Regions from separate parts of the Ancylobacter sp. FA202 genome, predicted to be linked through region 4. Evidence: riboswitches for the same ligand, from Rfam matches in the RefSeq annotation. Region 4 holds a riboswitch; each other region holds the start of a gene.
What was found. Region 4 has a riboswitch for thiamine pyrophosphate ahead of thiC (phosphomethylpyrimidine synthase ThiC). Riboswitches for the same ligand answer to the same signal wherever they lie in the genome.
Positions count from the first base shown of each region.

Region 1 (7,446 bases), 410 kb from region 4:
CCAATGCCGACCAGCGGCAGGTCGCCGATCCGCGTCTTCCACTGGCGCACCCGCTCCAGCCCCTGCGGCGCCCAGCGCATCTTTTTGAGAATGGTCGGGTAGACCGGGCCGAGCGCGATATAGTCCGGCCCGGCCAGCAGCGCGGCCTCCAGCTCGGCCTCGTCATGGGTGCTGATGCCGAGCTTGAGCCCGGCCCGCCGCATCGCCGGCACATCGGCCTCGGCAAGGTCCTCCTGGCCGAGATGAACGAAGTCGCAACCCAGCTCGATGGCGAGCTTCCAGTAATCATTGACGATCAGCTGGGCGCCGAAGCGGGCGCACACCTCGCGCGCGGTCGCGATCTCGCGGCGCAGCTCGGCCTCGTCCATGTCCTTGGCGCGCAGTTGCACCAGCTTCACCCCCTGCGGCAGCAGGCGCGGCAGCCAGGAGGCGCGGTCGACGATGAGATAGAACGGATCGAGCTTCATCACGCACTCACTGTGAGACTAGGAACCGAGAAGGGCCCGGCCCATGACCGGGGTCGAAGGCGCCGCCATGTCGCGCACCTCCATCGGATCGGCGATCACTGCCTCGCGCCCGGCAGCGATGGCGGCGGCGAAGGCGCGGGCCATGCGGACAGGATCGCCCGCCTTGGCCACCGCCGTGTTCAGCAGCACCGCGTCATAGCCCAGCTCCATCGCCGCCGCCGCATGCGAGGGCAGGCCGACGCCGGCATCCACGACAAGCGGAATGCCGGGGAAATGCGCCCGCATCGAGCGCAGCCCATAGGGATTGTTGAGCCCGCGCCCGGAGCCGATCGGCGCCCCCCAGGGCATCAGCACCTCGCAACCGGCGGAAACCAGCTTTTCCGCCACCACCAGGTCCTCGGTGGTGTAGGGGAACACCTGGAAGCCGTCGCGCGAAAGGATGCGCGCCGCCTCGACCAGGCCGAACACATCAGGCTGCAGCGTGTCATCCTCGCCGATCACCTCCAGCTTCACCCAGGGGGTGCCGAACAGCTCGCGCGCCATTTCCGCCGTGGTCACCGCTTCCTTCACCGTCCGGCAGCCGGCGGTGTTGGGCAGCACCTTGACCCCGAGATCGCGGATCAGCTGCCAGAAGCTCTGGCCGGCCTTCGCCGCCCCCGATTCGCGGCGCAGCGAGACGGTGACGATCTCGGTGCCGCTGGCGCGGATCGCCTCAGCGAGGATCGCCGGCGAGGGATATTGCGCCGTGCCCAGCAGCAGGCGCGAGGTCACATCCGTGCCGTAGAACGTCACCGGGTCGGCCACCGAAGCCGTCGCCTTGTGGGTCATCGCATCCATGAGGACCTCCCTCTCATCCGCCCTGCATCGGGGCGAGAATTTCCACCCGGTCGCCCTCGGCGAGCGGGGTTGCCCCGCGCCGGGCGGCACGGACCATGTCGCCATTCAGCGCCGTCGCCACAATGGCGTCGGCCATTTCAAGCTCGGCCAGCAGGCCTGCCAGCGTGCCGGCAGCGGTGTCGGCCGGCTCACCATTGACGATGATCTTCATCCATCACCTCCGGGAAATACGCCCCGTCAAACGCGACCTCCGCCGCGCGGCGCGCCAGCGCCGGCGCCGCGAGGAAGCCGTGCCGGTAGAGACCGTTGATATAGAGCGTGTTGCCGCGCTTGCGCAGGCGCGGCAGATTGTCGGGAAAGGCCGGGCGCACATCCGCGCCGATCTCGACGATTTCCGCCTCGCCAAAGGCGGGGTGCAGCGCATAGGCCGCGCCGAGCAGCTCCAGCATCGACCGCCCGGTGACGCGGCCGCGCTCGTCATTCTCGATCGAGGTCGCCCCGATCATGAAATGCCCGTCGCCGCGCGGCACGATGTAGACCGGTATGCGCGGGTGCAGCAGCCGGACCGGGCGCTTGAGCGAAATCTCGGTGGAATAGAGCACCAGCATCTCGCCCTTCACGCCGCGCAGGTCGGCCAGCGTGTCGCGCGCCGCCAGCCCGCGGCAGTCGACCACGAGGTCGGCCTCATTGGCCTCACTGCACTGATCGTCCACCTCACTGCACTGATTACCCACCCCTTCAGCTGCGAAGCGGAAGGCAACCTGATACTCCTCGACCAGAAGGCGGGTGAGCGCGGCGAGTGCCTTGCGCGGCTCCAGATGCGCCTCGGTGGGGAAGAACAGCCCCTGGTCGAAGCGCCCTTCGAGGTCCGGCTCCAGCGCGCCAATACGGGCGCCGTCGACCCACTCAAACGCCTCGGTGCGGCGGGAAAACCGTTTAAGATCAGGTAGATCGCGCGGCGGCGCCAGCACCAGCGAGCCCTCATTGGGCACATCAGGCACGCTCGCGCGCCAATAGGCGAGCGATTCATGGCCCAGTTCGGCGATGATCGGCTCGGCGCTCTCGCGCTCGCACCAAGGCGCCAGCATGCCGCCGGCATACCAGGAGCAGCCCTGTCCCGAGCCGGATTTGCGTTCGATCACAGTGACTTCCGCGCCGCGCGCGGCAAAGGCGTGGGCGCAGGTGAGCCCGGCGACGCCGGCGCCGACGATCCGCACCCGCATGGCGTTCGCGCCCTGCCAAGGTGTTGTTTTCTCAGTGGATTCAGTCTGCGTGGAAGTCATGCACTCCCTCCCTCCGCCAGTGTCAACTGGATCAGGTTCAAAGGGTCGCCATGCCGCGCAGAACGCGCCGATGGCCTCTCAGCCTCCTGACGAGGCTCCCCCGGACAGTCTGGATATAATCACTCAGCCGGCGAATGTCACCGTCGCTGGCCCAACATTCCCACCATGCCGAGGGGGTCGCGGGGCCTCAGCCGCGACGGGGCAGCGGCACCACATTGTCGGGCACCGGGCGCGTCGCCAGTACGATAGCACGCCGCAAAGCCTCGCGGCTAAAGGGTTTTCCCAGGCGCGGCATCCCGGCCTTGGCATCGGCGGGAAGCTCGGCATAGCCGGTGCCGAGGATCAGCGGCAGGCCCGGCCAGCGCTGGTCGATCACCGCCGCCATCTGCACGCCGGTCATGTCAGGCATGGCCTGGTCGGTCAGCACGACATCAAAGGCGACGCCGGATTCGAGCAGGTCCAGCGCTTCGCGGGCGGACGAGGCCTCGGTCACCGCGCAGCCGAGATCCTCCAGCATGGCGCCGGTGGCCGACAGTACGAGCGGATCGTCGTCAACAACCAGAACGCGCCGCGCCCCTTCCTCGCCATCCGGTACGCCGCCTTCATCCTCGACCGAGGCCGTGGCAGCCGCCCGCGCCACCTCCGCAACCGGCAGATAGATTGTCGCCGTGGTGCCCAATCCGGGCTTGCTCTCCAGCACCAGCCTTCCATCCGACTGCGCGGCAAGGCCGTGCACCATGGCGAGGCCGAGCCCGGTGCCCTTGCCTACTCCCTTGGTGGTGAAGAACGGTTCGGCGGCGCGCGCCAGCGTCTCCGCGTCCATGCCGCTGCCACTATCGCCAATCGAAAGGCAGAAATAATGGCCGGGCCTCAGCCCGCCGGGTTCCGCCACCGCGTTGGACCCGGGCGCGGGGACGACTTCGTCGCGCGCGGCGATGGTGATCACTCCACCCTCCGGCATCGCGTCCCGCGCGTTCACCGCAAGATTCAACAAGGCAAGTTCAAGCTGGTTGGCATCCACCCGCGCCAAAGGCAATCCGAGCGGAAAACGGGTTTCAATCCGGACACTTGGACCGATCGAGCGGCGCATCATCTCGGCCATGCCGAGCACCAGCTCGGGCACATCGACCGCCGCAGGCTTCAGGTCCTGACGTCGCGCGAAGGCCAGCATGCGCTGGGTGAGCGCGGCACCGCGCTGGGCGGCCTGCATCGCATTGCCGAGCAATGAACGCAGCCGCGCATCCTCCGGCGCGCGCTTGGCGGCGAGCTCGAGATTGCCGAGAACAACGGCGAGGAGATTGTTGAAATCATGCGCGATGCCGCCGGTGAGCTGGCCGACGGCCTCCAGTTTCTGCGCCTGGCGCAGGGCGTCCTCGGTCGCGCGGCGCTCAGTTACGTCGACAAGGCCGCACAGAGTGTTCTTGAGAGTGCCGTCGGCGTCACGTTCCGCAACGGCGGAAAGCACGCAGTCGAGCACGCGCCCGTCCTTGGCGATGAGCCTGTACTCCGCTTCCCGCAATTCGCCGGTGTCGAGCAGGCGCGGCCAATGCTCCTCGGTGCGGCGACGCGCCGAATCGGCGGTCATGAAATCAGTCAATGGCCGCCCTATTACCTCCTCGCGCGCGTAACCAAGCAGGCTAAGCCAGCGGTCACTCACCTGAGCGATGCAGCCATCCGGCCCAAGCGAGTGCAGCGGCAGCGGCGTGCGGCGATAGAGGTTGCGGTAACGTTCCTCGCTCTCGCGCCACACCCCGGCCTCTCGGTCGGCCAGCACCGCGACCCGGCGGTCATAGGCGGCGGCGAGCAAGAGGGCGATGAAGATGGCGAAGGTCGCGGCCGTGACCACGGCGACAAGCGCGGCATTGCCGATCCCACCCGCCATTGCGGCGCTGGCCGCCTGGGCGGAGTCATGGACATCGCCATGGCCGGTGAATGTCACGCCTAGCATCGCCACGTAGTGCATTCCGGCGATACCAAAGCCGAGCGCCAGCGCGGCGATGGCGCGCTGAAAAACCGAATGATTTCGGAATGCTAGCCAGATCGCGACGGTTGAGGCAGAGATGGCGAGGACAATGGCGGCGCCGACATGAATCATGTCGAAGGCCATCGCGCCAGGCATCCGCATCGCTGCGATGCCGGTATAGTGCATGCCGACAATGCCGAGGCCCATGAAGATTCCGCTGAGCAGAATCCCCTCGAACCCGACCGCTGGACGGCTTGCCGCGAACAGTGCCACGGCAGTGGCGAACACAGCCAGCAACAGAGAGACGAGCGTCAGCGCGACGCTGTAAGACACCTCCATGCCGACATGAAGTGCCAGCATGGCGATGAAATGCATCGCCCAGATCCCGCCACCGAGCACTACCGCCGCCGCGGACAGCCACACCAGCCGCGCAGCACCCGCGCGTGTCGCGCGTCCCGCAAGATCAAGCGCGGTATAGGACGCCGCGACGGCGATCAGGATCGACAGCGCCACGAGCGCGCCATTGTGGCTCCCGATGATGTTCATGATCGCCGATTATGTCTCACCTTACGCGCAACGCGCACCGTTCGCGCCCGCGAGACCGCCACGTTGTCTCCCGTAGGGTAACACGGCCGCGATTTGCACGCCGTTCAGAGATAACCCAAGAACCACAGAATAAGAATGATCGGCAACGGAATACCAAGCATCCAGAGAGCGCCACCCTTAAGCATGAATAACTCCTTGTGATTGTAGCAAGGGAACACGTCAGGACCCTGATAGGTTCCAGCTCCGACGGGCTTCGCCCGGTCGAATTTCTCTCGTTGCCGGTGAACGATGTCGTCCTTCTCTCCACGCCGCCTCGTGCAATGCCTCCCACTTCGCCTGCGCCAGATTGCCGGCCTCCTCCTACCCGAGCTTGCGGTGCTTCTGGCCCTGCTCGGGGCCGCACTGGGGCTGTTGGCGTTCGCTCTGATCGCCGACGAAGTGGCGGAAGGTGAGACGCACGCCTTTGACGAGGCGGTTCTGCTGGCTTTCCGCGCGCCCGGCGATCCCGCCGACCCTCTCGGCCCACCCTGGCTTGAGATCATCATGCGCGATGTGACGGCGCTGGGTGGCACGACGGTTCTTACTCTCATTACCCTCATTGTCGCCGGCTTCCTCGCCATGGACGGCAAGCGCGCCGCTGCCTTGTTCGTGCTGGTGGCAGCCTCTGGCGGAGGCCTGCTGAGCTATGCGCTGAAACTCGGCTTCGAGCGCCCCCGGCCGGACCTCGTCGCCCATCTCGTTGATGTCAGCACGTTGAGCTTTCCAAGCGGCCACGCCATGGGCTCGGCCGTGACCTTCCTCACCCTTGGCGTCCTCATCGTCCGCACGGAGAGCAAACGGAGGATCAAGGCCTATGCGCTCGCCGTCGCGGTGGGGCTCACCTTGCTGGTGGGGTTCAGCCGCGTTTATCTCGGCGTACACTGGCCCACCGACGTTCTGGCTGGCTGGTGCGCCGGCAGCGCGTGGGCGCTCCTATGCTGGATCGCCGTGCTGCTGCTGCAGCGCCGTGGCAAGGTCGAGGGCGCCAGCGCCAACGGTTCTGGCGGCCCGGAAAGGCCTGCGCCCCCGTCCTCGCAATCCTCGTAATGCCCCCCGATGGCTTTCGCCTCGCTCTCGGCTATCATGGCCTCAGGCCGCCGCAGAGCGTGCCGCCAACGCAGGAGAAGCCCATGACCACCACCGCGCCGGAAGGACATCTCATTCCGGGGATCGGCGTCATCGAGACCGTCGAGTCCGACAATGTCCTGCGCTGGGACGGCACCAATCTCTATGTCGAGCAGGACGTCTTCCACAATGGCCAGCTGGTCCACCGGCGCTACCGCAAGCGCGTGACCAAATCAGTCGCGCAGGCCATCGCCGCCATCCTCGCCCAGCACTGACCGAGCGGGCGGGCTGCCTAAAGCCGCGCCAGCAGGCCGCCGAGCAGCACAAGGCCCGCCGGCCAGAGGCCGAGCCGCGCGGCGGAACCGATATGGCCGAGTTCCCCTACATCGGCCAGATCGGCTCCCCACGCCTGCGCGAAAGCGACCGCCTGCGCCGGCGCCACCCTCGGATCGTCCCGGGAGGACAGAACGAGCGCCGGGTACGGCAGGGGCGAGCGCGGCATCGGGCCGAAATTGCGGACAAGGTCGAACGAGGGGTCGGGATCGTCGACATTGGTCGGCGCCACCAGAAAGGCGGCAGCCACCTTGGCACGCGCCCGTTCCGGCTGCGCCACCGTCCAGCGCAGCGCCGTCGCTACGCCGACCGAATGAGCGACCAGCACCACCCGGCGCGGGGCCGACACCACCGCAGCGTCAAGCCGGGCGGTCCAGGCTCCCACCTCGGGCCGGCTCCAATCGGACTGAATCAACCGGCTCGAATTGGGGAAGGCACCGAGCCAATGCGACTGCCAGTGCTCGGCCGGCGCGTTCTCGCGACCGGGAATGACGAGGAAATCAAACGAGGAAAAATCGACCGCCATATTCCCGCCCTCGTTCAGACCGGCGCCAAGACGGCAAACAGGATCACCACGATGCCCAACAGCGACACGGTCCAGGCCAGCGAGCGCAGATAGGGCAGGCCCATGGCGTATAGCGGCACATAGACGATCCGCGCGCCAAGATAGAACCACGCCCCCCAAAATGTGAGCGCTCCTTCCCGGCCGGCGACATGGGCGATCAGCACCACTGCGGCGAATACGGGAAGCGTCTCGAAAAGGTTGGCCTGCGCGCGCTGGAGTCGTCCCGTGATGATCCCCACCGGCGGGCCCGGCTCGTCGCGCGGCCCCATATTGTAGTCGATCCCGGTTTCCCGGTTGCGCCACATCGCAGGGAGCAGCACCTGCGCAAGGGCCAGGACCAGCGTCCAG
Region 1 is NZ_KB904818.1:428,701-436,146, forward strand. It holds gene A3M1_RS0101935 (thiamine phosphate synthase) at 1-467, opposite strand, end outside; gene A3M1_RS0101940 (thiazole synthase) at 486-1,304, opposite strand; gene thiS (sulfur carrier protein ThiS) at 1,318-1,515, opposite strand; gene thiO (glycine oxidase ThiO) at 1,493-2,527, opposite strand; TPP riboswitch at 2,579-2,699, opposite strand; gene A3M1_RS0101955 (MHYT domain-containing protein) at 2,775-5,096, opposite strand; gene A3M1_RS0101965 (phosphatase PAP2 family protein) at 5,472-6,182, shown strand; gene A3M1_RS24865 (hypothetical protein) at 6,266-6,475, shown strand; gene A3M1_RS0101975 (alpha/beta hydrolase) at 6,493-7,059, opposite strand; gene A3M1_RS0101980 (MAPEG family protein) at 7,074-7,446, opposite strand, start outside.
Region 1: another riboswitch for thiamine pyrophosphate. It lies ahead of thiO (glycine oxidase ThiO); the one in region 4 lies ahead of thiC (phosphomethylpyrimidine synthase ThiC).

Region 2 (7,446 bases), 2.5 Mb from region 4:
ACGGAGAAATACCTCACCGCCTGGCTGGCGGATGAGACCCATTACCGCATGCGGCTGAAGGGCGACGAGGCCGACAACCCCGACCAGCGCATCGCCGAGGACATCAATTCCTATGTCAGCCAGACCATCGGCCTGTTTCTCGGGCTGCTGAGCGCGGTGATGACGCTCGCCTCCTTCGCCGTCATCCTGTGGGGGCTTTCCGGCGATTTCGCCTTCAACCTGTTCGGCAGCAGCTGGCACATTCCCGGCTATCTCGTCTGGGCCGCCTTCGCCTATGCGGCTTTGGGCACGCTGATCGCCCATCTGATCGGCCGGGTGCTGGTGAAGCTGAACTTCGACCAGCAGCGCTTCGAGGCCAATTACCGCGTCGATCTGGTCCGGGTGCGCGAGAATGGCGAGCAGATCGCGCTGATGCAGGGCGGGCCGGTGGAGCGCGAACGCCTGCTCGCCCGCTTCAGCCATGTGGTGCATAATTACTGGGGCATCATGATCGCGCAGAAGCGGCTGACCTGGTTCACCTCAGGCTATGGCCAGCTCTCGATGATCTTTCCCCTGGTTGTCGTCGCCCCGGCCTATTTCGCCGGCGCCATCCCTTTTGGTCAGCTGATGCAGACCTCCTCCGCCTTCGGCCAGGTGCAGGGCTCGTTCTCCTTCTTCATCAACGCCTATACGACGCTGGCGGAGTGGAAATCGGTGGTCGATCGTCTCATTGGCTTCGAGAAGTCGGTGCAGGTGACGCAGGCCGAGGCGCTGCGCAGCGCCTTCCACCGCGTGCCGGCAAAGGGCCCGGCGCCGCTGGCGGTCAGCGCCATGGAAGTGCGGCTGCCGGACGGGCGTGCGCTGCTGGAAGTCAATGCGCTGGATCTGGCGCGCGGCGAGCGGGTGCTGCTCTCCGGCCCTTCCGGCAGCGGCAAGAGCACGTTCTTGCGCGCCATCGCCGGCATCTGGCCGCACGGCCATGGCGAGGTGGGGATAGCGCCCGGCGCGCGGGTGCTGACCCTGCCGCAGCGGCCCTATCTCCCGGTCGGCACGCTGCGCGGCGCGCTCGCCTATCCCGACCCGCTGGAAAAATATGACGACGAGCGGCTGCGCGAGGCGCTGGAGGCGGTGGGCCTGCCCGCGCTGGCCGCGCGGCTGGACGAAAGCGCGCCTTGGGCCTCTCTCCTCTCGGGCGGCGAGCAGCAGCGTGTCGCGGTAGCGCGCGCGCTGCTGGTCGAGCCGGACGTGCTGCTGCTGGATGAGGCGACCTCGGCGCTTGATGAGGCCAGCGAGGCCGCGCTCTACCGCCTGCTGCGCGCCCGTCTGCCGCAGGCCGCGCTGCTCTCCATCGGCCACCGCTCGACCCTGATCGAGCAGCATGAGCGCCAGCTGGTGCTGACACGCGAGGGCGAGGGACCGGCGCGGCTGATCGCTCTCGGGCCGGAGCCGGTGGCGGCGTGAGGGGTCAGCGCGAGGCGGCGGCGCGGGCCTCCGCCTCGATCGCCAGTGTCCGCTCCAGCAGGATCTCGTAGATCGGCCGCCCGCCGAGCGCGAGAAACACCATGTGCGCGAAGATCGCCGAGATCATCACCGGCACCAGCACCGCATAGGCGCTGGTGAGTTCGAGCACCAGCACCATGCCGACCAGCGGCGCGCCGATAGTGGCGGCGAACAGCCCGCCCATGGCGGCGATGGCGAAGGTGGTGTGCGCCTGGTCCGGCAAGGTGAAGAACAGCTCCAGCGTCGTGCCGTAGCAGAGGCCGATCGTGGTTGCGAGCGCCAGGATCGGCGCGAAGATGCCGCCGGCCACCCCGGTGGAATAGCTCGCCATGGTCATGACGAAGCGCAGCAGTACCACGAAGGCCAGCATGGCGAGCGGCAGGTTCTCCCGCGTCAGTTGCACCGCCAGCAACTCGCCGCCCTGCGTCGCCTCCGGCCGCACGAACATCAGCACGCCGACCGTGAGGCCGACAATGGTAGGGAAGATGTAGAAGGAAAAGCGCATGCCGAGCCGGCGCACATGGTCGAGCGACCAGACCAGCGTGCGGTTGAACACGAAGCCGCAGACGCCGAGGATGGCGCCGAGCACCACGAAGGCCGGCAGCCAGGCATAGGGGATGGTCGCGGCTTCCAGCAGCATATAGGGCCGGCTGCCGGTGAGATATTCGGTGACGATGGCGCTGGCGATCGAGGCCAGCACCACGGCGATATAGGTGCGCGAGGAATAGGGGAACTGCCGGCGCGTCTCCTCGATGACGAACAGCACGGCGGCCAGCGGCGCGTTGAAGGCGGCGGCGAGGCCGGCCGCGCCGCCGGCGGCGAGCAGGCCGCGCATGTCCTCGCCCGACCATTTCATCAAATCGGAGGCCGCCTTGGCGACGGAGGCGCCGATATGGATGGTCGGCCCCTCGCGTCCCAGCACCATGCCGGAAGAGAGTGACAGCAGGCCGGCGACGAACTTCACCGGCAGCACGCGATGCCAGCGCACCTCGCGCAGCCCTTCCATCGCGCCCTCGATCTCCGGCACGCCGGAACCGCTTGCCTCGGGGGCGAAGGTCCGGACCAGCCAGAGCGAGACGACCGTCATCGCGGCGGCGACCAGCGCGGCGGCGGCGTAGAGGGGGAAGCCGTCAAGGCCGAGGCCGGTGTCGAGATAGGCCGGCCAGGCGGCGGTGAGCTTTTCGACGCCGACATGAAAGGCGGAACCAAGAACGCCGACGATGGCGCCAATCCCGATTGCCACTGCGTGATACGGCACATTGCTCATGCCTGCCCCTCTGCATCCCAGCTGCCCCCGCATCGGTTAGCATCGCTGGGCGGCGATCGGAAGGTTCCATCAGCAACATCATCCCCGGGCGCGGCCCGGGGATGACGGCGGGACGCAGGCGCCTAGGGCAGGGTTGGCGCGTAGACCGCGACCGGCTCGACCGTGTCGATCAGGCCGTGGCCCTTCATGAATTCGCCGAAGCGGGCATAGCGTCCGGCGTCCAGTCCGGCCGGGGCGTGGGCGAAGCGGCGCAGCGTGTCGGTCCAGGCGGTGCGGTTCAGCTCGTCGTCGAGCTTCGGGTTGGCCTTGATGAACAGCCCCCATGCTTCGTCCGGATGGTTGAGGATGTAGATGGTGGCGTCCTCCACCGCCGCGAGGAAGCGCTTCAGCCGGGGATCGGCGAGCTTGTCCTTGTGAGCGACATAGATCAGCTCGTCGAAGACCGGCACGCCGTGCTCCTCGGGGAAGAAGGCGCGGCCCTCCTTGCCCTCCAGCCGGATCTGGGTGAGCTCGAAATTGCGGTAGGCGCCGATCACCGCGTCGACCTTGCCGGCCACCAGCGCGGGGGAGAGGGCGAAATTGACGTTGATCATCGTCACGTCGGTGGGCTTCAGCCCGACGCTCGCCAGCATGGTGCCGAGCAGCGCGTCCTCCAGCCCGGCGACGGAATAGCCGACCGTCTTGCCCTTCAAGTCGGCGATGGTCTTGATCGGCCCATCCTTCAGCACCACCAGCGCGGTGAGCGGGGTAGAGATGAGCGTGCCGAAGCGCACCAGCGGCAGGCCTTCCTTCACCTGGAGATAAAGGCTCGGCTGGTAGCTGACCGCGATATCGGCCTGGCCGGCGGCGACGAGGCGCGGCGGGGCGGAAGGGTCGGCCGGGGCGACCAGCTCGACATCGAGGTCACGGGCTTTGAAGAAGCCTTTCTCCTGCGCGAGGATCAGCGGCGCGTGGTCGGGGTTCACATACCAGTCGAGCAGGACGGTAAGCTTGTCGGCCGCCATGGCTGGCGCGAGGCCGAGCGTGAGGGCGAGCAGCAGGCCGCCGGTGCGGGCGGCAAGGTTCTTGAACATGGATCTCCTCCCAGTTGGAGACCCGGCGCGAGCTTTCGGGGGAAATCCGGCGCGGACGCCTGTCCTGCAGGGCCCCGCCGTCGCTCCGTCCCTTCGCCGGCATGACCCGGATCAGGTTCAAAGGGTCTGGCGGCTGCCATCTCAGCCCCTTCAGCCTTGCGGCCTGCGGGACACCCCTCGGACGGTTTGAGGCTAGCAGAGCGGCCGGGCAGGGGCAAATGGGGCGGCATCTGCGCGGCCCTCATGCCCGGGTTTGACCCGGGCACCCAGTGACCGGTGGCGCGGTGGAAAGTCTGGGTCCCCGGGACAAGCCCGGGGATGAGGGAGAGCGGGCGGGGACGGGGGACTTGAAGGTGGGATGAGCGACCTTTCGAGGGGCGAAGGGGCGGCCTCCTCACTCCCCCCGCCAGCCATCGAGATAGACCGTGCGCTCCACCCCGGCGAAACGGCCGAGGCGGGCGAGCTCAGTGTCGAGCGCGTCGAGCCGCCCGGCGGAAGCGCGCACACCAGGCTCCAGCCAGAGCCGGCGCACATCGAGCGTGCCGGCCTTGCGGTCCGCCTTCATGTCGATGCGCCCCACCATCCGGTCGCCTTCCAGAATCGGGAAGACGTAATAGCCATAGACGCGCTTTTCCGCCGGCACGAACACCTCGATGCGGTAGCTGAAGCCGAACAGCCTTTCCGCCCGGGCGCGGTCGCGCAGCAGCGGGTCGAACGGGCTCAGCACCCGCAGCCGCGCCGGCGGGGCGGGCAGGGAGTCGAAAAGGGCGGCGCAGCCGGCGAAGGCATGCGAGGCGCGGGGCTTTCCTTCCACGCCCTCGACCAGCACCGGCTCCAGCCGGTCGCGGTTGGTGGCGACCCAGACTTTCGCCTCCTCCGGCGTGACGAGGTCCCAGAACGCGGCGATCTCGCCTGAGGTGGCGAAGCCGAGCCGCTCCAGCGCCGAGGTGCAGGCCCAGTCGATGAAGGCCTCGCCCGTCATTTCGGGCAGGCGGTGCGGCGCGGGGATGACGCGCTCGGTGAGGTCGTAGCGCTTCTGGAATCCGTCGCGGCCGGCAATGGCCAGCGCGCCGGTGCGCCAGTGATATTCCAGCGCGGTCTTTTCCGGGTGCCAGTTCCACCAGCCGCCGGGCGGCCGCTTTTCGGTTTCGAAATCCCGCGCCATCAGCGGGCCTTCACGGCGCACCCGCTCCAGCACATGCTCGACATAGGTCTCGAAGCCGTTCTCGTGCCAGGAGCGCCAGCGCGCCGCCAGCGTCTCCCGCGCCCGGGCGAAGCGATGCTTCCACTGCGGGAAGAAGGCGGTGGGGATGATGGCCGCGTCATGCGTCCAGTGCTCGAACAGCGCGCCGTCGCGCTCCAGCAGGGCGGTGAGATGCTCGCGCTTGTAGCTCGGGTTGCGGGCGAACAGGATGTGATGGTGCGCCCGCTCCACCGTGGCGATGCTGTCCACCTGCACGAAGCCGATCGTCTCGATGAGTTCGAGCAGCCCGGCCTTGCTCAGCGCGCCGCGCGGGCGGCTGAGGCCCTGCGTGGCGAGGAAGACGCGGCGTGCATCCGCATTGGCGAGGCGAATCGTCATGCCCTGATCTTAGGACGCGGCGCGCGGCTGGAACAGATGGAGTACGAAACGCGCGCGGTCGTGAGCGAAGGGCCATTGCGGGGCGCGGGCAAGGAAACTAAAAAGGCAGCACTGCACGCGGAGCGCGGTGCATGCTGAGAGTGCCGCCCGGCATCCTCGGTGAACCGCGCGCGTGCACGTAAGCGTTAACGTCACTCAACGCGCATGATCGAACGGCCTTCGGGGCGTGATCGGCGCGGCTTTGTCCTGCCGGTGCGTCCATGGCCGGAGAGGACCTGAGATGAACGTTGCCAGCCCTGTTTTCCCCGCTGCCCCCACACTGAACCGCCAGCGCTTCGAGCCGAAGCGCCGCAGCCTCACCGTGCTCTCCACAGAGCGTGTGACGCCTTCCATGCTGCGCCTGGTGCTGGGCGGCGATGATCTTGCCGATTTCGTCAGCGCCGCGCCGGATGACCATGTGAAGGTCGTCCTTGTCCGGCCGGACGGCGTGGAGGAACGGCGCGACTATACGCCCCGGCGCTTCGATGCGGCGCGGCGCGAACTCACCCTCGACTTCGCGCTGCACGAGGCCGGGCCCGCCACGCTCTGGGCGCTGCAGGCCCGACCGGGCGACCGGCTCGACGTGCTTGGCCCGCGCGGCTCTGCCGTGGTCGAGGACGCCACGGTGGCGCACTGGCTGCTGATCGGAGATGAGACGGCGCTGCCCGCCATTGGCCGACGCATCGAGGAGGCGGCCCCGGGCGCGCGCCTCACCAGCCTTGTCGCGGTGACGGGGGCCATCGAGGAGCAGCGTTTCGCCACGGCGGCGACGCTCGATGCGCGCTGGATCCATCGCCCGGCGGCCGCGCTGACGCAGGCCGCACCGTTCATTGCCGCGCTGGAGACGATCGAGCTGGAGCCGGCAACGTATGTCTGGGTCGCCGCCGAGGCGGCCGTGGCGCGGGCGGTGCGAGCCTATCTGACCGAGCGGCGCGGCGTCCCGATCGGCTGGATCAAGGCGGCCGGCTACTGGGTGCTGGGCGAGGCCGATGCGCATGAGAAGATGGGGTGAAGCCGAAGATGGGGTGAGGCGCCCGCTCAGGCGGGCGCGCTCCCGGCGGTGGTCTCCGGCGCCCAGGGCACGAGGCGCGTCAGCCCGCGATCGACCAGCGTGAACAGGATCAGCGCCATCGCCAGCAGCACGGCGAGCGCGGCGAAGACCATGTCGGTCTGCATCCGGGCGTTGGAATAGATCATGAGATAGCCGAGCCCCGCCGAGGCGCCGACCCATTCGCCGACCACCGCGCCGATGGGGGCGACAGCGGTGGCGACCTTCAGCCCGGAGGCCAGTGCCGGCAGGGCGGCGGGAATGCGGATGAAGCGCAGCGTCTTGACGATGCCGGCGCCGTTGAGCCGGGCCAGATCGACCAGCCCCTGCTCGGTGCGGGCCAGCCCGTCATGAAAGGCCGAGGCGACGGGGAAGAAGATGATGAGGCTCGCCATCACGATTTTCGAGGCGAGGCCGAAGCCGAACCAGATCACCAGCAGCGGGGCGATGGCGAAGACCGGCAGCGCCTGCGCCACCAGCAGCACCGGCCGCATGGCGCGGCGCGCCAGCGGCGAGGCGGCCATCGCCAGCGCGCAAAGGATGCCCAGCAGCGAGCCGCACAGCAACCCGAGCAGCATCTCGCCGAGCGTGATGCCGGCATTGTGGACCAGCACGCCGGCATTGTTCCACGCTGTCATGCCAATGCGCAGCGGACCGGGCAGGATATAGGCGGGGACGGCGAGAAGGCGCACCGCCGCTTCCCACAGGCCCAGCAGAACGAGAGTGACGGCAAGCGCGCGCCCGATGGCGGCCATGGGGAGATTCCTGCCAGACGATTGCTGCAAATGATTGCTGCACGCGATTCCTGCATGCCAAGCGATCATTCCAAACGATTCCTGCATGCGTTGCAGCCCTTATAGCCGCCGCCCGGCAAATGCGCGACGGTTGCGCCGGGGAGGAGTGGGCTGCGGCAGGGATGGCGGGGGCGGAAAGACTTGACGGCCATCAATGCAGCGAC
Region 2 is NZ_KB904818.1:3,312,835-3,320,280, forward strand. It holds gene A3M1_RS0115035 (ABC transporter ATP-binding protein/permease) at 1-1,440, shown strand, start outside; gene clcA (H(+)/Cl(-) exchange transporter ClcA) at 1,445-2,746, opposite strand; gene A3M1_RS0115045 (ABC transporter substrate-binding protein) at 2,869-3,819, opposite strand; TPP riboswitch at 3,891-4,007, opposite strand; gene A3M1_RS0115050 (winged helix-turn-helix domain-containing protein) at 4,214-5,401, opposite strand; gene A3M1_RS0115055 (siderophore-interacting protein) at 5,682-6,452, shown strand; gene A3M1_RS0115060 (ABC transporter permease) at 6,479-7,243, opposite strand.
Region 2: another riboswitch for thiamine pyrophosphate. It lies ahead of A3M1_RS0115045 (ABC transporter substrate-binding protein); the one in region 4 lies ahead of thiC (phosphomethylpyrimidine synthase ThiC).

Region 3 (7,446 bases), 4.1 Mb from region 4:
AGCGCCCGCCCGACGCGGGGCACGCCGGCGGGATAAAGCGTGTAGACCGCCTTGAGGTGGGCCCCGGTCTGGCGCGCGAGGCCGGCGGCGAAGGCCAGGCGATCGCTGAAGCCCGAATCGGGAGCGGCGTGCAGCAGGACGGTACGGATGGACATGGCGTTTCTCTCTCCTGGCGGCTGTCCCTTTGACGTAAGGACATTGGAGCCTGATGGAAATGCGGAAAACCACGATCCGCAAGAGGCATTAGGTATTCACCATACTTGGCTTTCCGCCCCATCACGAGCGCGCGACCGCGCCGCTTGGGTCATTGCTATCGCATATGCGGTCACTACTCTCGCACCGCGCGCCGGGCCCGGCGCGTAGATGAGGGAGCATCTCATGGTTCGTCGCCTGACGGCTGCGCTTGCAGCCGGCATCATCACCGCTATCGCCGCGACAGCGGTCACGGCCCAAGCCGATGTCATCAAGGAGCGCCAGGCCCTGCTCAAGCAGTTCGGCGATGCCACCAAGCCGATCGGCGGCATGCTGCGGGGAAGCGTGCCCTTCGATCTCGCGCAGGTGCAGGCGGCGTTGGATCTCTATGTAAAGGACGCCAAGGTGCTGCCAACCCTGTTCCCGGCGGGCTCGGGCACCGGCGACACCGAGGCGCTGCCGGCAATCTGGACCAATAAGGCGGATTTCGACGCCCGCTTCGCCAAGCTCGGCTCGGATGCCGCTGCCGCGCGCGCGGCGATCACCGACGAGGCCAGCTTCAAAGCCAATTTCCCCGGCGTGGTTCGCAATTGCGGCGGTTGCCACGACACTTACCGGCAGAAGAATTGACCGGCGCGTCCCTTTCCTCATCCACGCCGGTGACGATGCTGGCGTGGGACCTGCCGACGCGGCTGGCGAAATGGAGCCTTGCCGCGCTGGTCGGGCTCGCCTTCGCCAGCCGCTACTGGGGCGACGCGGCGCTGGTCTGGCACCAGTGGAACGGCCTGGCCATTCTGGTGGTGGTGGTTTTTCGCCTGCTCTGGGGGCTGGTCGGCGGCTCGACGGCGCGCTTTGCCGGCTTTGTCAGCGGCCCGGTGGCCGGGCTGCGCTATGCCATGAGCCTGCTCAAGGGCCGGCCGCCGCATTTCCTCGGCCACAACCCGCTGGGCGGCTGGATGGTGCTGGCGCTGCTGGCGATCGTGGCGGCGCAGGGGCTCACCGGCCTGTTCACCAGCGACGACATCATCGTCTATGGCCCGATGACGCCTGTCGTGAGCGACGCGACGATCCGCAGCGCTTCCGGCTGGCATCAGCGGCTCTACCCGTTCCTGCTGGCGCTGATCGGCCTGCATGTGCTGGCCAATCTCGCCTATTCGCTGTTCGGCCGCGACAACCTGATCCGCGCCATGATCACCGGCAGCAAGCCGGCGGCCAGCTATGCCGACCGGGCGCCGGCGACGCCGGGCGGGGTGGGGATGGCGCTCGCCTGCCTCGCCCTCGCGGGGCTCATCGTGTTCGGCGGTATCGCGCTGGCGGGAGGGCACCCCTTCCCGTGAAATAACACCTTCGGCCGGCTGGAGAGCCTCTTGCCGGGGCGGGTGAACCGTGCTCCATGGCGGCCCCATGAACGCGCTCAAGGGCATCGCGCTGCAGGTCGGCGCGACGTTTCTCTTCACCATCATGTCCGCCCTCGTCCGTATCGTCTCGGATCACGTTCCGACCGGCGAGATCGTCTTCTCGCGCTCGTTCTTCGCGCTGTTTCCGCTGCTGGCGCTGCTTGCCTGGCGCGGCGAGATCGGCGCGGCGGTGCGCACGGCGAATCCACTCGGCCATGTCGCACGCGGCACCATCGGCGTCTGCGCCATGGGGCTGAGCTTCGCGGCGCTGGCGCGCATTCCGCTGGCGGACGCCACCGCCATCGGCTTCGCCGCGCCGCTGCTCACCGTGATGCTGGCGGCGCTGCTGCTGCGCGAGCGGGTGCAGCTCTATCGCTGGGCGGCGGTGGTGGTGGGGCTCGGCGGGGTGGTGGTGATGCTGTGGCCGCATATGCACGGCTCGTTTGACACGCCCGGCCATATGTTCGGCGCGCTGTACGCGCTGATGGCTGCCGCCTTCACCGCCGGGGCGATGGTGCAGGTGCGCCGTCTCACCCAGACCGAGACGACGGCGTCGATCGTGTTCTATTTCCAGGCGTTGGCGGCGCTTGCCGGCCTTGCCACCGCCGGCTGGGGCTGGGTGCTGCCGAGCGGGCGCGAGGGGGTGCTGCTGCTGACGATCGGCTTCATCGGCGGGGTCGGCCAGATCCTGCTGACCGAGAGCTATCGCTACGCGCCGGCCTCGGTGGTGGCGCCCTTCGCCTATTCCGCCATGCTGTGGTCGCTGCTGCTCGGCTTCATCCTGTTCGCCGAGATTCCGCCGCTGCTGGTGCTGGTGGGCGGCGCCATCGTCATCGCCGCCGGGCTGTTCGTCATCTGGCGCGAGCGCCAGCTCGGCATCGACCGGACGCGCGAGGAGGCGGCGACCACGCCGCCCGCCGCGCCGGCGCCCTGACGCCTCAGAACGCCTTGAAGGTGATGAGGGTGCGGGTGTCCTGGATGCCCGGGAACAGCTGCACCTTCTCATTGACGAAATGGCCGATATCCGTGCCCTCAGGCACGTAGAACTTCACCAGCAGGTCGAACTCGCCAGCGGTGGAATAAATCTCGGAGGCGATCTCTGCGTCGGCGATGGCGTTCGCCACTTCATAGGCGCGGCCGAGCTGGCATTTGATCTGCATGAAGAAGGGAACCATCGCGGTCTTCCGGCTTGGGTCGGGAGGCCGATAGGAACCAGAAGCGCGGGGAGGGCGCAACCCCCAGTGCGGGGGGCGCTTGCGCGGGCGCGCGTCCTCGCCTATCTCGCGAGGACGATCACGTTGGGGTGCCCAAGGCGCGGTGGCGCGGCGGGCTGAGAGGTGAAGGCGGGCCGCGAGGCACGCTGCCAACCCACGAACCTGATCCGGGTCATGCCGGCGGAGGGAACGGATCGCGCGCGCTCGGGGCGGCTTTCCCCGTCGCGACGCCTCCGCCTCCCGCGCGGCGAGGGGAGGCGTAGCATGGCAGGCTCCACACCGATCGCGGTGACGATGGCAGGCTCGGACAGCGGCGGCGGCGCCGGCATCCAGGCCGATCTCAAGACCTTTTCCGCGCTCGGCGTCTATGGCGCCAGCGTCATCACCGCGCTCACCGCCCAGAACACGCGCGGCGTCACCGGCATTCACGACGTGCCAGCCGCCTTCATCGCCGCGCAGATCGACGCCGTGCTGTCCGATCTCGCGGTCAATGCGGTGAAGATCGGCATGCTCTCGCGCCCCGAGGCGATCCTTGCGGTGGCATCGGGCCTCAAGCGCCACGGCATGGCGACGGTCGTGCTCGATCCTGTCATGATCGCGGCCTCGGGCGACCGGCTGCTGGTGCCGGAGGCGATCGAGACGCTGCGCCGCGAATTGCTGCCTCAGGCGCTGCTGATTACGCCCAACCTGCCGGAAGCCGCCGCCCTGCTCGACTCGGCGCCGGCGCAGGACCTCGCCAGCGTAAGGGCGCAGGCGCAACTCCTGCTGGCGATGGGGCCGCGCGCGGTGTTGATCAAGGGCGGGCATGGCGAGGGGCCGGACAGCATCGACGTTCTGCTGGACGAAGACGGCTTCCTGGAACTTTCCGCGACGCGCATCGTCACCCGCAACACCCATGGCACCGGCTGCACGCTCTCCTCCGCCATCACCGCCGGGCTGGCCAAGGGACTGCCGCTGCGCGCGGCGGTGGCGGCGGCGAAGGACTATCTGACCCAGGCGCTGGCGCGCTCGGAAGAACTCGTCATCGGCCAGGGCCATGGGCCGGTGCACCACTTCCACGCGTGGTGGTGAGCACGGGTTGATGGCTCTCGCGCCTCGCGGCGCGGCCTGCTAAGCGAGGCGGCCTTTCCTGCGAGCCGCCTCGTGCCCCTCATCGCCCCCCGCCACGCCATCGCCGCCGTCTATGCCGGGCTGTTCTTCGGCATCGGCGTGTTCATGCCGTTCTTCCCGGTCTGGCTGGAAGGGCGCGGCTTCGATGCGTCGATGATCGCGCTGGCGCTGGCCGTGCCGCAGGTGGTGCGGCTCGTCACCATGCCGCTGGGCGGCCTGCTGGCCGATCGCACCGGCCGCCCGCGTGCCGCGCTCATCGTCTATGCCGCCGCCACCGCCCTGTGCTTTGCCGGCATCGCCTTCGCCCCGAGCGCCACCTTCATCCTGATCGGGCTGGGCCTTGCCGCCGTGTTCTGGCAGCCGAGCCTGCCGGTGCTCGACGCCTATGCGGTGGCGCGCCGGCGCGAGGGGCTGATCGACTATGGCCGGGTGCGGCTGTGGGGATCGGCGGCGTTCATCGGCGGAAACCTGCTGGCCGGCGGTCTGCTCGGCGGGGCGTTCGTCGTCGCGGTTCCACCCGATACGGTGATCTGGCTCATCGCCGGGGCGAGCGTCGCGGCGGCGCTGGCGGCGGCGACCCTGCGCGAGGTGCGCCCAGCGCCGCACGAGACGGCGCGTCCCCGCGGTTTCGTCCTCGCCGGTCTCGCGCCGGTGCTGTTCGTCGGCATGGCGGCGGCGGCGCTGGTGCAGGGCTCGCATGCCGTGCTCTACGCCTTCGCTTCGCTGATGTGGCAGGGCAAGGGCCTGTCCAGCACGCTCATCGGCCTGCTCTGGTCGCTCGGCGTGCTGGCGGAGGTGGTGCTGTTCCATTACGGCACACGGGTGACGAGGCGGCTGGGGCCGGAAAAGCTGCTGCTGATCGGCGGCCTCGCCGGGGTGCTGCGCTTCGGGGTGATGGCGCTCGACCCGCCGCTGCTGCTGCTTCTACTGCTGCAGCCGCTGCACGCCTTCACCTTCGGCTGCACCTATCTCGGCACTGTGGAACTCGTCGCCCGGCATGCGCCGCCGGGGCGCGGGGCGAGCGTGCAGGCGCTCGCGGCCTGGGCGACGGCGATCGCCATGGCGGGCGCGACACTGGCCGCCGGGCCGCTGTGGCAGGCCTACGGTCCGGCGGCGTTCCTCGCCTCAAGCGGGCTGGCGGGGCTGGGCACGCTGGGCGCGCTCCTCGCCGGGCGGCTGCGTCAGCCCCACAGCGCGGGCTCCGGCGGGTAGACGCGGCTGCCCTCATAGCGCAGCGCCGGGTCGCGGTCGGTGGCGAGCAGAAGCGGGCCGTCGAGATCGACGAAGCGCGCCAGCGGCGCCAGAAGCAGCGCCGGCGCCATGGCCAGCGAGGTGCCGACCATGCAGCCGACCATGATGTCGAGCCCGGCTGCCTGGGCCGCGCGGGCGAGCAGGATCGCCTCGGTCAGCCCGCCGGTCTTGTCGAGCTTGATGTTGAGCGCATCATAGCGTCCGGCCAGCGCGTCGAGGCTGTCGAGCCCGTGCGCGCTCTCATCGGCGCAGACCGGCACCGGGCGGGCGATCTGCGCCAGCGCTGCGTCGTCGGCGGCAGGCAGGGGCTGCTCGACCAGTTCGACCCCGACTTCGGCGCAGGCGGCCAGATGCGCCTCCAGATTCTCCGCCGTCCAGCCCTCATTGGCGTCGACGATCAGCCGCGCCTGCGGCACCGCCGCGCGGATCGCGGTGAGGCGGGCGAGGTCGCCCTCGGTGCCGAGCTTGAGTTTGAGCAGGTCGTGCCCGGACTCGCGGGCCGCCTGCGCCATGGCTTCCGGCGTGTCGAGGCTGAGCGTGTAGGCGGTGACGACCGGCTGCGGCGCCGGCAGGCCGGCCATCTCATAAACGCGCATTTCGGCCCGTTTGGCGTCGATGTCCCACATCGCGCAGTCGAGCGCGTTGCGCGCCGCCCCGGGCGGCAGGACCGTCATCAAATCCTCGCGCCGCAGGCCCTCGGCAATCAGCTTTTGCAGCGCGGCGAGCTGGTCGACCACCCCTTCGACGCTCTCGCCATAGCGTCCATAGGGCACGCACTCGCCGCGTCCGACATGGGCGCCGTCGCGCAGCTCGACGGTGACGACGGCGGCCTCGGTCTTTGATCCGCGGGCGATGGTGAACCGGCCACGGATCGGGAAGCGTTCGGCAGTGATGAGGAGATCGGTCATGGCCCTATCGCCGGGAGCAGGAGGAATCGCGCTCCCAGCATAAGGCCGGCCGCGCCCGGCGGGGCGTCGCATTGAAAGCACACTCGCGGCGATTACGCCGTTCCCGGGGTGTCATCGCCGTGATTCGCCGGGCGGCTCTCTCGACGGCCGCAGGTGCTACCGCTAAGTAGAGCATTGCGAATTCGTCTCGGTGTCGCGGCCGCTGGTCGTGTCATGCCCGCAGGAGAGGTCATTTTGGGAGCTGCTGAAGCGCCGCTTCTGGCCACCGTCCGCAATGGCCGCGAACTCGTGTTCGTGGGCAATGGCCGCTGGGTGGCCGGGCAGGGGCGCGCGCTCGAAGGCAGCGTCGATGCCGCGCTGGCGGAAGTCGGCAGCGGAACCAGCGAGACGGCGCGGATCGACCTTTCCGGTGTGCGCAGCTTCGACACGCTCGGCGCCGTGGTGCTCGACCGGCTGCTGCAATCCCTCGACAAGGCCAATATCCGCTTCCAGATCGTCGGGCTGGAGCGCCGCTTCCGCCCGCTGTTGGACGATATCGTCAAGGGCAGCCACCAGAATCCGCCGCGCCTGCGCCATGTGAACCCGATGCTGGGCGCTCTCCAGCTGGTCGGCAAGACCACGGTGTCGATGGCCGATGACGCTCTGGGGCTGCTTTCCTTCATCGGGGCGGTGGTGGCGGCGTTCCTGCGCGTGCTGGTGCGCCCGCACACTTTCCGCTTTACCTCGATGATCTATCATCTGGAGCGGGCCGGCCTGCGGGCGGTGCCGATCGTGGCGCTGATCACCTTCCTGATCGGCTGCATCATCGCCCAGCAGGGCATCTTCCATTTCCGCAAGTTCGGCGCCACCACCTATGTCGTCGACATGGTGGGCATTCTCACCCTGCGCGAACTCGGCGTGCTGATCGTCTCGATCATGGTGGCCGGCCGCTCGGGCAGCGCCTTCACGGCGGAACTCGGCTCCATGCGGATGCGCGAAGAAGTCGACGCGCTGCGGGTGATGGGGTTCGATCCCAATGAAGTGCTGGTGCTGCCGCGCCTGGTGGCGCTGGTCATCGCCGTGCCGCTGCTCACCTTCATCGGCAATATGAGCGCGCTGTTCGGCGGCGGGCTGGTGGCCTGGCTCTATGGCGGCATTTCACCGGCGATCTTCATCGCCCGGCTGCAGGAGGCCATCGGCCTCAACACTTTCGAGGTCGGCATGATAAAGGCGCCGTTCATGGCGGCGATCATCGGCCTCATCGCCTGCATGGAGGGCATGCGGGTCGGCGGCAGCGCGGAATCCCTCGGCGCCCACACCACCGCCTCGGTGGTGAAGGCGATCTTCCTGGTGATCGTGGTGGACGGGCTGTTCGCCATGTTCTTCGCCGCGATT
Region 3 is NZ_KB904818.1:4,975,127-4,982,572, reverse strand. It holds gene A3M1_RS0123200 (universal stress protein) at 1-155, opposite strand, end outside; gene A3M1_RS0123195 (cytochrome c) at 379-822, shown strand; gene A3M1_RS0123190 (cytochrome b/b6 domain-containing protein) at 819-1,529, shown strand; gene A3M1_RS0123185 (DMT family transporter) at 1,597-2,523, shown strand; gene A3M1_RS0123180 (Lrp/AsnC ligand binding domain-containing protein) at 2,528-2,764, opposite strand; TPP riboswitch at 2,879-3,009, shown strand; gene thiD (bifunctional hydroxymethylpyrimidine kinase/phosphomethylpyrimidine kinase) at 3,068-3,874, shown strand; gene A3M1_RS0123170 (MFS transporter) at 3,947-5,125, shown strand; gene dgcA (N-acetyl-D-Glu racemase DgcA) at 5,095-6,072, opposite strand; gene A3M1_RS0123160 (MlaE family lipid ABC transporter permease subunit) at 6,307-7,446, shown strand, end outside.
Region 3: another riboswitch for thiamine pyrophosphate. It lies ahead of thiD (bifunctional hydroxymethylpyrimidine kinase/phosphomethylpyrimidine kinase); the one in region 4 lies ahead of thiC (phosphomethylpyrimidine synthase ThiC).

Region 4 (7,446 bases):
TGCACGCCGGCATCCCCGGGCTTGACCCGGGGATCCACGTCTTTGGGTGAGGAGGAAACCCATAGATGACCGGGCCAAGCCCGGTCATGACGTTGATCTGCTGGCTACAGGCTCACTTCCCGGCCCGCAGCGCTGCCACCAGCTCCGGCGTCGGGTAGGAATCGGCCGGCAGGCCGAGCCGCTGCTGCTCGGTCTTCACCGCCTGCCGTGTCGCCGCGCCGATGATGCCGTCGATCCGCCCGACATGGTGGCCGCGCGCGTTGAGCAGCGTCTGCAGTTCCTTCGCCTGCGCCATGGAGAGCACCGGGATCTTGTCGCCCTGGCCCCGGTTGAACGGCCCCGCCCCGGCGACGCGGGAGGCGAGATAGGCCGCCGAGGTGGCGTAGGTCAGCGAGTTGTTCCACTCGGTGAACACGTCGAAATTCGGGTAGACGAGGAAGGCTGGCCCGGTCCGCCCCATCGGCAGCAGCAGCGAGGCGGGAAGCTGGTCGGCGGGCAGCTGGCCGCCGCCGGCCCGCACCACGCCCATGCGCGCCCATTGCGCGCGGGGAATCTTGATCGACAGGTCCGCCTGGTCCCAGGGCAGGTTAGCCGGCACGCTCACCTCTTCCAGCCAGGGCTGGCCGGCCTTCCAGCCCAGTGCCTTGATGTAGTTGGCCGCCGAGGCCAGCGCGTCGGGCGCCGAGCGGATGAGATCGACCTTTCCATCGCCGTCGAAATCGACGCCGTAGTTCAGATAATGGTCGGGCAGGAACTGGAATTGGCCAAGCTCGCCCGCCCAGGGGCCGCGCATGGTCTGCACGGTCAGGTCGCCCCGGTCGATGATCTTCAGCGCCGCCATCAGCTGGGTGCGGAACATCTCCGCCCGCCGGCAGTCCCAGGCCAGCGAGGCGACCGAGCGAATCGTCTGCTTGTCGCCCATGAAAGCGCCGAAATCGGTCTCCAACCCCCAGAAGGCGACCAGCACCGCGCCCGGCACGCCGAATTGCTGCTCGATCCGGCTGAACAGCTCGGGATTGGCCTGAATCTTCTGGCGCCCCTGCTGGATGCGGTAATTCGCGACCATGCGGTCGGAGAACTGGAAGAAGCTCTGGCCGAACACCTTCTGCCCACGATCGGTGCCGACAATGTCGGGGGCGTAGGTCACGCCGTTGAGCGCGGCCGCGACCGTGCGCGGCGACACGCCTTCCGCCACCGCCTGCTGCTTGAAGCCGGCGAGCCAGGCATCGAAGCCGGCGCCCGTCCGCCCGCAATTGTCCTGGGCGAAGGCCGCAGCAGGCGCGAGCAAACCGAAGGCAAGCGCGCCGGCGATCAACGCGCGGCGGGTCGCAGTGCGGGGCGGAAACGTCGTGCTGGCCATGGGTCCCCCGATATCTCAGGCATCGTTTCGTTGTGATCAGCAATCTACAGGAAATACGGCAGCCGCAGGGTGACGGCTCAGCGCGATTTGACCCGAAGACGACTTTCGTCGAAGATCATGGCGTTCCAAGGGGAGCCCCGCTAGGGGGCTGAGAGAGCGCCGGCCATGCCGCAAGGCAGGGCAACGCGATGACCCTTCGAACCTGATCCGGGTCATGCCGGCGAAGGGATCGGAACCGAATGGCGTCGCCACGCGCGGGCATGCACCCGTGCCTGGCATCGCCATCCTTCCCCAGCGTCACAACACCCGGGTCTCCCCAACCTCTGGTTCTGGAGATCCACCATGCCGACCAAAACTCCCCGCAGCCTTAGCGTCGCCACTGGGCCCATTCCCGGCTCGCGCCGCATCTATGCGGAATGCCCGGCGCGCGGCTTTCGGGTGCCGTTCCGAGAAATCCTGCTGCACCCCTCCGCAAACGAGCCCAACCTCGCGGTCTATGACGCTTCCGGCCCCTATACCGACGCGGACGCCACCATCGACATCACGGCGGGCCTCGCGCGCCCGCGTGACGCCTGGGTGCGCGCGCGTGGTGATATAGAGGTCTATGACGGGCGCGCGGTGAAGCCGGAGGACAATGGCCATGTCCCGGCCGACAAGCTGGTGGCCCCCTTCCCGCTGCGCCACCGCCCGCTGCGGGCAAAGTCCGGCGCGGTGACGCAGATGGCCTATGCCCGCGCCGGCATCGTCACGGCGGAGATGGAATATGTCGCCCTGCGCGAGAACGGCCTGCGCGAGCGGATGCGTGACCTCATCCGCGACGGCGAGGATTTCGGCGCCGCCATTCCCGATGTGGTGACGCCGGAATTCGTGCGCGACGAGGTGGCGCGCGGGCGCGCCGTCATCCCCGCCAACATCAACCATGGCGAATTGGAGCCGATGGCGATCGGCCGCAATTTCCTGGTCAAGATCAACGCCAATATCGGCAATTCCGCCGTCACCTCCTCGGTCGCCGACGAGGTGGACAAGATGGTGTGGGCGATCCGCTGGGGCGCCGATACGGTGATGGACCTCTCGACCGGGCGCAACATCCACAATATCCGCGACTGGATCGTGCGGAACTCACCCGTGCCGATCGGCACCGTGCCGATCTACCAGGCGCTGGAGAAGGTCGGCGGCATTGCCGAGGATCTCAGCTGGGAGGTGTTTCGCGATACGCTGATCGAGCAGGCCGAGCAGGGCGTCGACTATTTCACCATCCATGCCGGGGTGCGCCTGCCCCATGTGCCGCTGACCGCGAATCGGGTGACGGGCATCGTCTCGCGCGGCGGCTCGATCATGGCGAAGTGGTGCCTCGCCCATCACCGCGAGAGTTTCCTTTACGAGCGATTCGCCGAGATCTGCGAGATCATGCGCACCTATGACGTCACCTTCTCGCTCGGCGACGGGCTGCGCCCCGGCTCCATCGCCGACGCCAATGACGCGGCGCAGTTCGCCGAGCTGGAGACGCTGGGCGAGCTGACGCAGATCGCCTGGAAGCACGACTGCCAGGTCATCATCGAGGGCCCCGGCCATGTGCCCATGCACAAGATCAAGGCCAACATGGACAAGCAGCTCGCCACCTGCGGCGAGGCGCCGTTCTACACGCTCGGGCCGCTGACCACCGACATCGCTCCCGGCTATGACCACATCACCAGCGCCATCGGCGCGGCGATGATCGGCTGGTTCGGCACCGCCATGCTCTGCTACGTCACGCCGAAGGAGCATCTGGGCCTGCCCAACCGCGACGACGTGAAAACCGGCGTCATCACCTACAAGATCGCCGCCCACGCCGCCGATCTCGCCAAGGGCCACCCGCTGGCGCGCGCCTGGGACGACGCGCTCTCGCGGGCGCGCTTCGAGTTCCGCTGGCAGGACCAGTTCAGCCTCGCCCTCGACCCCGATACCGCCATGGCCTTCCATGACGAGACGCTGCCGAAGGAGGCGCACAAGCTGGCGCATTTCTGCTCCATGTGCGGGCCGAAATTCTGCTCGATGAAGATCAGCCACGAGATCCGGGACACCGCCCGGCAGGCGGAAGCGGAACAGGGCATGGAGGACATGGCCGAACGCTTCCGCGCCGGCGGCGGCCAGATCTATCGCGACGCGACGGCGGCGGAGTAGGTTTTTCCCGCGCGGCCGGGCCTCTCCGGCCGCGCGCCCTTCAGGAGTATCGCCGCGATGACCTTGCCGCCTCCGGTCCGCCCCGTCGCCGCCGTTCTCGCCCTTGTGGCGCGGGGGGAGGAGATGCTGCTGGTGCGCCGCGCCAATCCGCCCGACCAGGGGCTCTGGGGTTTTCCCGGCGGCCGCATCGAGCCGGGCGAGACCCATCTCGACGCAGCTTTGCGCGAGCTTCACGAGGAAACCGGCATCCATGCCGACATGCCCCGCCTGCTCACCGTGCTTGATTTCATCGAACACGGCCCCGACGGCGCCCTGGCCCATCATTTCGCGATGATCGCCGTGCTGTGCCGCTGGCGCGCGGGCGAGGCGGTGGCCGCCGACGACGCGCTGGAGGCGCGCTGGTTCGACCGTTTGGCCCTCGCCGGGCTCGGCCCCCGCGCCAGCCTCAAGGTTGGGTATCTCGCCGACCTCGCCCTCGCCTTGCCGGGCGAGATCGGCTGAACGGCGCATCGCGCCGCGCAAACGAAAAGGGGGCCCGCAAGGGCCCCCCGTCGAGACGTTGAATTGGCAGGACCGACCGGCGGCCGCGCGGGCCGCCGATGGATCAGGCATGCGCCGTGGCGGTGCTGGTCTTGTCCACCGCCGGCGGCATGGCGGCCGAACGGGCCACATGCGCCTTGAGCGTGCGCGGCAGGACCGCGATCGCCAGGAAGGCCGCGAACAGGTCCATGCCGGCAACCGTGTAGAGCACGGTCGACCAGGTGCCGGTCGCTTCCATCAGCAGGTTGCCGACCGGAACGAACAGCGCGCCGATACCCTTGGCGGTGTAGAGCACGCCGTAGATCTTGCCGATGTGCTTGGTGCCGAAGGCGTCGCCGGCGAGAGCCGAGAACAGCGAGTAGACTTCACCCCAGGCGAGGAACACCACGCCGGAGAGGATGAGGAACGCCCACGGATTGTGGCCGAAGGCGCCGAGCGCGATGATGCCGAGGCCTTCGAGGGTGAAGGCGATGACCATCGTCTTCTCACGACCGATATGGTCCGAGATCCAGCCGAACAGCGGACGCGAGATGCCGTTCATGACGCGGTCGAGCATCAGGGCCAGCGGCAGCGCGGCCATGACGAAGAAGTACAGGTCGACCTGGAACTCCTTCACGCCGAGATCCTGCGCGATGACGCCGAGCTGGGCCACCGCCATCATGCCGCCGGTGACGACGCAGATGAACATCAGGAACATGAGCCAGAAAAGCTTGGTGCTCATGGCTTCGCCGAGCGTGTAGTCGCGGCGGCTCTGGTTGAGCTTGGTGGAGGCCTTGACCTCACCCGCCTTCGGCGAGCGCAGGAACCAGGCGGCAACGAAGGCGAGACCGCCCTGCAGCAGGCCGAAGAAGAAGAAGGTCTCCTGGAAGCCGGCGCTGTCGATCATCGCGGCGATCGGCAGGATGGTGGCGGCCGAGCCGGCGCCATAGCCGCCCGCCGTCAGGCCGACGGCGAGGCCGCGACGATCCGGGAACCACTTGAGCGCGTTGTTGATGCAGGTCGCGTAGATCGAGCCCACGCCGATACCGCCAATGGCGGCGCCGAGGTAGAAGCCCATCAGGCTGGTGGCCTGCGAATTGATCACCCAGGCCGCGCCGATGAACAGGGCGCCGAAGGCGACCATGAGGCGGGGGCCAAGCTTGTCGATGAAATAGCCTTCGATCGGCGCGAGCCAGGTCTGCACCAGAACGAAGATGGTGAACGCGATCTGGATCGACGCGCGCTCCCAGCCGAAGGTCTCCTGAATTTCAGGAACGAACAGGGTCCAGGCGTACTGGATGTTCGCGGTCGCCACCATGCAGACGACGCCGACAACAAGCTGAAGCCAACGGCGGCTTTCCGAATAATCCTGGCCAGGCCCGACGGCGGCCAGCGTCTTGGACGTACTCAAGGGCGATCTCCTCTCCCAAATCGATAAATGCCGCGGATCGGCTTTTTATTGCGGTCGTTCCGTTGCCTGTTCGGCTCGGGCGCCGGCTTGTCGTTGGTCCCGGGGGCGCTTTCTGCGTCGCCCCCGCGACGGCCGCTTGAGCGGCATTTTGGTCCCAAAGGTTGCGCGGTATCCGCCCCCTTACGTGGCGTTCCGAAACCTCGGAGGCGCCCTGACGCAGGGTTGCGGAACCGACCCGCTGAGGCCGGATCATAATCGACAATATTATGTATGCCAATTGCGATTTACGACTCACCCCACGTTCCGTAAGCCTAAAGACCTTGTAGACTTTCCACTTGTTATCGAGATCGCCTTTAATAGATGTCACATCGTTGTCGCGTGCCGCCCCTGCGTCAGTTCAAATCGCGACAGAAGATGAATAGCAGGAACGCTCGGGAACGGAGACTTTGCCTCGTCACTGGAGACAACCGCATTCGGGCGGCGACGACACGAAAGCGCACGGTTCGCGCCCCATTTTCGTCGCCTGTTTACAATTGGAATGCTGCCAATCTGCCGGGTCCGCCGCAGGAGCGCGCGGGCCTCTCAGCGTGGCGGACAAGAAAAAGGGCCCGTCCGAGGACGGGCCCTTGAAGAAAACGGGTGGTGGGGGAGAGGCGGCTATTCGGCCGCCATCACCTTGGACGACCCCTTCGCCGCAGCCGCGGCGGCAGCCGCGCGCCGACCATGGGCCGACGCCAGCGGCTTGAGCACGGCCAGCGCCATCACGGCGGCGACGATGTTCAGGGCCGCAGCGGTGATGAACACAGCGTGCCAGCTGCCCGTCATGGTGGTGATGACGCTGGTGAACGGCACGATCAGCGCCGCCGTACCCTTGGCGGTGTAGAGCAGGCCGGCATTGGTGGTGGCGAACTTCGAGCCGAAGGCGTCGCCGCACATGGCCGGGAACAGCGAGTAGATCTCGCCCCAGGCGAAGAACACCAGGCCGGTGAGGATGACGAACAGCACCGGGTTATGGCCGAGCACGCTCAGCGCGTAGATGCCGACGCCCTCGATGGCGAAGGCGACGAACATGGTGTTCTCACGGCCGATCTGGTCCGACACCCAGCCGAAGAACGGACGGGTAAGGCCGTTCAGCACGCGGTCGATCGCAGCGGCGAAGGTCAGCGCCGGCAGGGTGATGCCGATCAGGCTCACCGGAATATCGGCGATGCCGAAATCCTTGGCGATCGGGCCGAGCTGGGCGGTCGCCATCAGGCCGCCAGCGGCCATCATGACGAACATCGCATACATCACCCAGAACAGCGGGGTGGAGAGCATCTCCTTCGGCGCGAAATCGCGGGCCGACTGCGAGACCTTGGCGATCGCCTTGGCGGCGAAGGCGGCGATCTGCTCCTTCTTCGGCGCGGCGAGGAAGAGCGCGATCAGCGTGATCACCACGCCCTGGGCGACACCGAAATAGAAGAACGCGGCTTCATAGCCCTGATTTTTGATCATGTTCTGGATCGGGATCACGGTCAGCGCCGAGCCGGCGCCGAAGCCGGCGGCGGTGATGCCGGCGGCAAGGCCGCGACGATCCGGGAACCACTTCAGCGAGTTACCGACGCAGGTGCCATACACCGCGCCCGCACCGATACCGCCCAGCGCCGCACCGACATAAAGCAGGGTCAGCGTGTCGGCATAGGAGTTGATGACCCAGGCCAGGCCGCAAAGCACGCCGCCGAACAGCACCACGACGCGCGGGCCGTATTTGTCGACGAACCAGCCCTCGACCGGCACCAGCCAGGTCTCGGTGACGATGAAGATGGAGAACGCCACCTGGATCGCGGCGCGATCCCAGCCATGGGCTTCCTGCATCGGATTGACGAAGAAGGTCCAGCCATACTGCATGTTGGCGATCATGCACATGCAGATCACGCCGAACACGAGCTGCAGCCAGCGCTTTTTATTGACGGATGCCGTTGCGTCAGATGTCATGTTGTCCTCGAACGTTTCCCAA
Region 4 is NZ_KB904818.1:836,640-844,085, forward strand. It holds gene A3M1_RS0103770 (lytic murein transglycosylase) at 113-1,360, opposite strand; TPP riboswitch at 1,479-1,606, shown strand; gene thiC (phosphomethylpyrimidine synthase ThiC) at 1,703-3,520, shown strand; gene A3M1_RS0103780 (NUDIX hydrolase) at 3,578-4,021, shown strand; gene oxlT (oxalate/formate MFS antiporter) at 4,125-5,450, opposite strand; gene oxlT (oxalate/formate MFS antiporter) at 6,108-7,424, opposite strand.